DNA from 2 places in the Stenotrophomonas sp. LC732 genome. Region 2 is predicted to be linked to the other one. Evidence: predicted binding sites of a transcription regulator. Region 2 holds the regulator's gene; the other holds the start of a gene.

Region 1 (3,411 bases), 2.3 Mb from region 2:
TCAGGTACAGCATGTGGGTGTCGGTATACGGCGCGTACGGCAGGCCCTTGTCACCGGTGGTGGTGGCAAAGCCCAGCGAGTTCGGCCAGGTGTGCTCGCGGTTGTACTTCAGGCCACTGCCACTGCCGGCGCGATCGGTCACCTTGGCGTAGCTGTGGTTGCGATATGCATCGAGGATCCTGCCGGAATTGTTCGGATCCTCGTCGGCGATTTCCAGAATGGTCCAGGTACTGGTGCCCGAGCCGCTGTAAGGGTAGGCGGTGTGGCCCTTGATGGTGGCATGCAGCGAGCAGCGCAGCTGGCTGGGGCTGCTGGTGTTGACCTTGGAGTAATAGCCGGCCGGCACGCCCGGGTTGCCCGGGTCCGGATTGCCGCCGGTGCTGGCCACGGTGAAGGCGATGCGGCTGTCGGCGGCCGGGTGCGCGCCCTGCAGGTCGGTGATGCGCGCGGCGCGGATGTCGAAGCGGCAGGCCTCACCGGCCACCAGCGCAGTGTTGGTGGACAGCTTCACGCTGCGGCCGCTGGCCGGGAAGGTCAACGGCACGCTGCCGGAGGTGCCGCAGCTCAGGGCGAAGGCGCCACTGGCCAGGTTCACCGTCTCGCTGAACACCACTTCCAGGTCGGCGGCGGCCGGGAAGGTGCTGCTGCCCTGCGCCGGGGTGGTGGTGGAGACCGACGGCGGTGTGTTCGGGCCCGGGGTTCCGCCGCCACTGAAGGTCTGGCCGTTGTTGCAGCTGCCGAAGGTCTGCCTGGCCGACTCGGCCCAGGTGAAGTGGGTGTACTGGCTGCCGCTGCCGGTCAGCTGCAGCGAGGTGCCCGCGGCCGTGCTGTTGGTCTCGGCCACCGGGATGTTCTGGCTGGTCATGCCGGCGGCAGGGCCACCGGAGGCGGTGATGGCGCCCTCGTAGCTGAGGAACTGGACCACCTTGCCGCTGGCATCGACCAGGGCGATGCCGTCGTTGGGGCCGTTCTGGATGCCGTTGGTCGGGTAGTTGACCACGGCGATGGTCGCGCTGCCGCAGCCGGCGGCGGTGCCGGCCGGGACCGGGTTGTTGGCGTAGACCGCGGCCGCCGAAGGATTGCTGCCGTTGTAGAGGTAGAGGCGGTAGCCGGACAGGTCCTCGCCCGCGGTGGCGACCACTTCGATGGCTTCGCCGACGTCACCGGCGGCGGTGCTGTCGTCGTAGTGCAGTTCGTTGATGAAAACCTCGGCCTGGGCCGGCGCGGCGGCCAGTGCCAGCAGGCAGGCGGCGGCAAGCGGGGACAGCAATCGCATCGACTACTCCTTGTGATTGGGAATGCCTGACCGAGCCTAAGGCCGATCCAGTGACACTTTGTCGTAAATGAACGTCAGATATCTGACAGTGCGACGCTTGTCACCGAAATTGTCCAAGACCGACGCCTTGGCCGAGGCGCGCGGGCGGAAAAATTTTTTCATTCCGCCCTTGAAAGGGGGCGGCGGGGCTCCATCTCTGCCCTGCTCCCGACGTTGTCGGGTTTCTTCACGTGCGGTTCTGGCACTCGCCTGGGGTGAGTGCTAACATCGCCGGACTTTTTTAGACCAATCAATCACTTAAGAGGTCTCCTATGAGCATCAAGCCGCTGCACGACCGCGTTGTGGTCAAGCCGATCGAAGCCGACGAAATCTCCGCCGGTGGCATCGTCATCCCCGACTCGGCCAAGGAAAAGTCCACCAAGGGTGAGGTCGTGGCCGTTGGCCCCGGCAAGCCGCTGGACAACGGCAACGTGCGCGCGCCGTCGCTGAAGGTCGGCGACAAGGTCATCTACGGCCAGTACGCCGGCAGCTCGTACAAGAGCGAAGGTGTCGAATACAAGGTCCTGCGCGAAGACGACGTGCTCGCCGTCATCGGCTGAGCCCCGGCGCGACCTGTTTCAACCTGATCCCAAACTCCCAGCCGCCGGGCATCGTCCGGCGCTACCAATGAGGTAAATGCAATGGCTGCCAAGGATATTCGTTTCGGTGAAGACGCCCGTTCGCGCATGGTGCGCGGCGTCAACGTTCTCGCCAATGCCGTCAAGGCCACCCTGGGCCCGAAGGGCCGCAACGTCGTGCTGGAAAAGAGCTTCGGCGCGCCGACCATCACCAAGGACGGCGTCTCCGTCGCCAAGGAAATCGAACTGGCTGACAAGTTCGAGAACATGGGCGCGCAGATGGTGAAGGAAGTTGCTTCGCGCACCAACGACGATGCCGGCGACGGCACCACCACCGCCACCGTGCTGGCCCAGGCCCTGATCCGCGAAGGCGCCAAGGCCGTTGCCGCCGGCATGAACCCGATGGACCTCAAGCGCGGTATCGACAAGGCCGTTTCGGCCGCCGTCGCCGAGCTGAAGAACATCTCCAAGCCGACCGCCGACGACAAGGCGATCGCCCAGGTCGGTACCATCTCGGCCAACTCGGACGAGTCGATCGGCCAGATCATCGCTGACGCGATGAAGGAAGTCGGCAAGGAAGGCGTCATCACCGTTGAAGAAGGCTCGGGCCTGGACAACGAGCTGGACGTGGTCAAGGGCATGCAGTTCGACCGCGGCTACCTGTCGCCGTACTTCATCAACAACCAGCAGTCGCAGACCGCTGACCTGGATGACCCGTTCATCCTGCTGCACGACAAGAAGATCTCCAACGTCCGTGACCTGCTGCCGGTGCTGGAAGGCGTCGCCAAGGCCGGCAAGCCGCTGCTGATCGTGGCCGAGGAAGTTGAAGGCGAAGCGCTGGCCACCCTGGTGGTCAACACCATCCGTGGCATCGTCAAGGTCGTGGCCGTCAAGGCCCCGGGCTTCGGCGACCGTCGCAAGGCGATGCTGGAAGACATGGCCGTGCTGACCGGCGGCACCGTGATCTCCGAAGAAGTCGGCCTGTCGCTGGAGAAGGCCACCATCAAGGACCTGGGCCGCGCCAAGAAGGTGCAGGTCTCCAAGGAGAACACCACCATCATCGACGGCGTCGGCGACAAGGCCAACGTTGATGCACGCGTGGCGCAGATCAAGACCCAGATCCAGGACACCTCCTCGGATTACGACCGCGAGAAGCTGCAGGAACGCGTGGCCAAGCTGGCCGGCGGTGTTGCCGTGATCAAGGTCGGCGCCTCGACCGAAATCGAAATGAAGGAAAAGAAGGATCGCGTCGACGACGCCCTGCACGCGACCCGTGCGGCCGTTGAAGAAGGCGTGGTTCCGGGCGGCGGCGTTGCCCTGGTCCGCGCGATCACCGCGCTGGCCGGCCTGAAGGGCGCCAACGAAGACCAGAACCACGGCATCCAGATCGCCCTGCGTGCGATGGAAGCCCCGCTGCGCGAGATCGTGGCCAACGCCGGCGACGAGCCGTCGGTCATCATCAACAAGGTCAAGGAAGGCACCGGCAGCTTCGGTTACAACGCCGCCACCGGCGAGTTC
Region 2 (3,411 bases):
TGCCCTGGTCCTTGTTGAATTCTTCAACCAGGTACTCGATGACGCGGTTGTCGAAGTCTTCGCCGCCCAGGAAGGTGTCGCCGTTGGTGGCCAGCACTTCGAACTGCTTCTCGCCGTCAACGTTGGCGATCTCGATCACCGAGACGTCGAAGGTGCCGCCGCCCAGGTCGTACACCACGATCTTGCGATCCTTGTTGTCGCCCTTGTCCAGGCCATAGGCCAGCGCGGCCGCGGTCGGCTCGTTGATGATGCGCTTGACGTCCAGGCCGGCGATGCGGCCGGCATCCTTGGTCGCCTGGCGCTGGCTGTCGTTGAAGTAGGCCGGCACGGTGATGACCGCTTCGGTGACCTTCTCACCGAGGAAGTCCTCGGCGGTCTTCTTCATCTTTTCCAGCACCTTGGCCGAGATTTCCTGCGGCGCCATCTTCTTGCCGTCGCTGGTGGCCACCCAGGCATCGCCGTTGTCATGGGCCAGGATGCTGTACGGGACGTGGGCGATGTCCTTCTGCACTTCGGCGTCGGTGAACTTGCGGCCGATCAGGCGCTTCACCGCGTAGAAGGTGTTCTTCGGGTTGGTGACGGCCTGGCGCTTGGCCGAGGCGCCCACCAGGACTTCGCCGTCCTTGGTGTAGGCGACGATCGACGGGGTGGTGCGATCGCCTTCCGAATTCTCGATGACGCGGGCCTTGCCGCCGTCCATGATCGCCACGCACGAGTTGGTGGTGCCGAGGTCGATACCAATGATCTTGCCCATGGGGGAGACTCCTGAGGATGCTTGTTGGGGTCAGTCCGGCCGTTCGGCCGGTGGATGAATACGATGTGGGGGAGGCTCGTGGAACATTCAAGCCATCTCCCGAACGCTGTGTTTCCGGTCGCTCGGCGCGTTCAGCGTCGGGCCGGGTGACGGGACATTCCCGCCTTCCGGCCCTGGAGGGGTCAGTCGGCGGCCACCACCACCAGCGCCGGCCGCAGCAGGCGCTCGTTGAGCAGGTAACCCTTCTGGAAAACGGTCACCACGCTGCCCGGGGCGGCGTCTGGGGCCGGCACCTGGCTGATGGCCTGGTGGTGTTCCGGGTTGAACGGCTGGCCGATCGGGTCCAGCAGGACCAGCCCGTTGTCGGCGGCAACCTTCAGCAGCTGCTTGTAGGTCAGCTCCAGGCCCTCGCGCAGCGGATGCGGGTCATCGCCGGCCGCCTTCAAGCCGGCATCCAGGCTGTCGAACACCGGCAGCAGCTCGCCCAGCAGCTTCTCGTTGGCGAACTTGCGGGCCTGCTCGATGTCACGGGCAACGCGCTTGCGCTGGTTCTCGAGGTCGGCGCGCTCACGCAGCGCATCGGCCTTGATCTGCTCGACCTCGGCGCGCAGGCGCTCCACTTCGTCGTTGACGCCGGCGGCGGCGGCCGCATCGGCGGCAGTCTGCTGGGATTCGATATCTGGATGTTCGTGGTTCATGTCTGGGTCCCTGGCGGTCAGTCTCCGCCTCCACCCACCCTAGTGTGGGCGGGATGCTGCGTTTCAAGCGTCGGATGTTCCAGGAGTGCGCCCGGCTGGCGAAAACGCCGCGCCGAGTACATCGGCAGTAGCCTGGACCAGCGGGATCATCCGGTCGTAGGCCATCCGCTTGGGGCCGATCACGCCCAGCACGCCCAGCACCTGGCCATTGGCGGTATAGGGGGCGGTGACCAGCGACACCCCCTGCAACGGCATCATCCCGGTCTCTTCGCCAATGAAGATGCGCACCCCCGGGGCCTGGATGGTGCGCTCCAGCAGCTGCAGGATCTCCCGCTTGCTGGAGAACAGCTCGAACAGCTCGCGCAGCCGCTCCAGGTCGGACAGGTCCTGCACCCCCATCAGGCGGGTCTGGCCGGCCACCAGCATGTCGTCGGCCGCCGGCTGCAGGGCCTGCTCGGCCAGCTCGATGCTGTGCGCCAGCAGCTGCTCCAGCTCCGAACGGGCATCACGCAGTTCCAGCAGCAGGCGGGTGCGGATCTCGGCCATCGGCAGGCCGGCGAAATGCGCGTTGAGGTAGTTGGCGACCTGTTCCAGCTGGCCCGGCGCGAACTCCTGGCGGGTCTCGATGACCCGGTTCTGCACCTCGTTGTCGGCGAACACCAGGATCGCCAGCACCCGGCGCCCGTCCAGCGCCACGAAATCGATCTGGCGGAACGCGAACTGCTCGCGCCGCGGGGCGCTGACCACGCCGACGAAGTGGCTCATCGCCGACAGCAGCTCCGAGGCGCTGCCAAGCAGGGCCTGGGTGCTGCCGCCGCCGGCCAGTTCCTGGCGCAGCCGGGCCAGCTCGCCTTCGCCCGGCGGCTGCATCTGCAGCAGGCTGTCGACGAACACCCGGTAGCCATGTGCGGTCGGGACGCGCCCGGCCGAGGTGTGCGGCGAGGCCAGCAGCCCCAGGTCTTCCAGGTCACCCAGGATGTTGCGGATGGTGGCCGGACTGACCTCCAGCCCGGCCACGCGCGCCAGCGTCTGCGAGCCGACCGGCTCACCGTCCTGGATGTAACGCGCGATCAGCGTGCGCAGCAGATGGCGCGCACGCGGGGCAAGCTGGTCGGGAGAACCGTGCATGGAATCAACCTGTGAGACACGGACACTAGATAATGGCGGCGGATCACCTTGGCAAGTCATTGGACCTCCCGCGCCCGCGTGCTAGCGTTGCGCGGCTGCTGACACCCCCTTACCCATGCTCAGACATCTTTCGATCAAGGATTTCGCCGTCGTCCGCGCCACCGAACTGGAGTTCGGGCCAGGCATGACCGTGGTTTCAGGCGAGACCGGCGCCGGCAAGTCACTGATGGTCGACGCGCTGGGCTTCCTGTCCGGCCTGCGCGCCGACAGCGGCGTGGTCCGCCACGGCGCCGCGCGCGCCGAGCTGTCGGCCGAGTTCGCGCTGGACCAGCTGCAGGCCGCGCGCCAGTGGCTGGCCGACAACGAGCTGGACGACGAGGAGCAGTGCCAGCTGCGCCGCGTGATCCGTGCCGATGGCGGCTCGCGGGCCTGGATCAACGGCCGCCCGGTGACCCTGGCGCAGCTGGGCGACCTGGCCTCGCTGCTGGTGGAGATCCACGGCCAGCACGAGCAGCAGGCCCTGCTGGCACGCCCATCACAGCTGGCCCTGCTGGACGCCTATGCCGGCAACGAGGACGAGCGCCGCCAGGTGCGCCGCGCCGCTGCGGCCTGGCAGGCGCTGGTCGATGAATCGCTGGCGCTGTCGCAGCAGGGCGACGTCAGTGACCGGATCGGCTTCCTGGAGCACCAGCTGCGCGAACTGGACCGCGAGGATCTGGAACCGGAGTCGATTGCCGCGCTGGGCGCCAGCCACCGCCGCCAGGCCCATGCCAGTGCCCTGCTGAGTGCCTGCCAGACGGCCAGCAACCAGCTCAATGGCGACGACGGCAG

Evidence for each region. Region 2 encodes HrcA, which represses chaperone genes, less so after heat shock. Its sites were predicted from a motif close to TTNGCACTCNNNNNNNNNGAGTGCNAA; they were not measured.
Region 1: a site for HrcA is predicted at 1,515-1,541, ahead of ACT6SE_RS18925 (co-chaperone GroES). Genes of this name have one in related genera too.

The regions. Positions count from the first base shown of each region.
Region 1 covers NZ_CP199214.1:4,005,438-4,008,848, reverse strand. Annotated here, with positions in the region: gene ACT6SE_RS18930 (endonuclease) at 1-1,276, opposite strand, end outside; gene ACT6SE_RS18925 (co-chaperone GroES) at 1,588-1,875, shown strand; gene groL (chaperonin GroEL) at 1,957-3,411, shown strand, end outside.
Region 2 covers NZ_CP199214.1:1,700,498-1,703,908, reverse strand. Annotated here, with positions in the region: gene dnaK (molecular chaperone DnaK) at 1-754, opposite strand, end outside; gene grpE (nucleotide exchange factor GrpE) at 937-1,452, opposite strand; gene hrcA (heat-inducible transcriptional repressor HrcA) at 1,516-2,580, opposite strand; gene recN (DNA repair protein RecN) at 2,696-3,411, shown strand, end outside.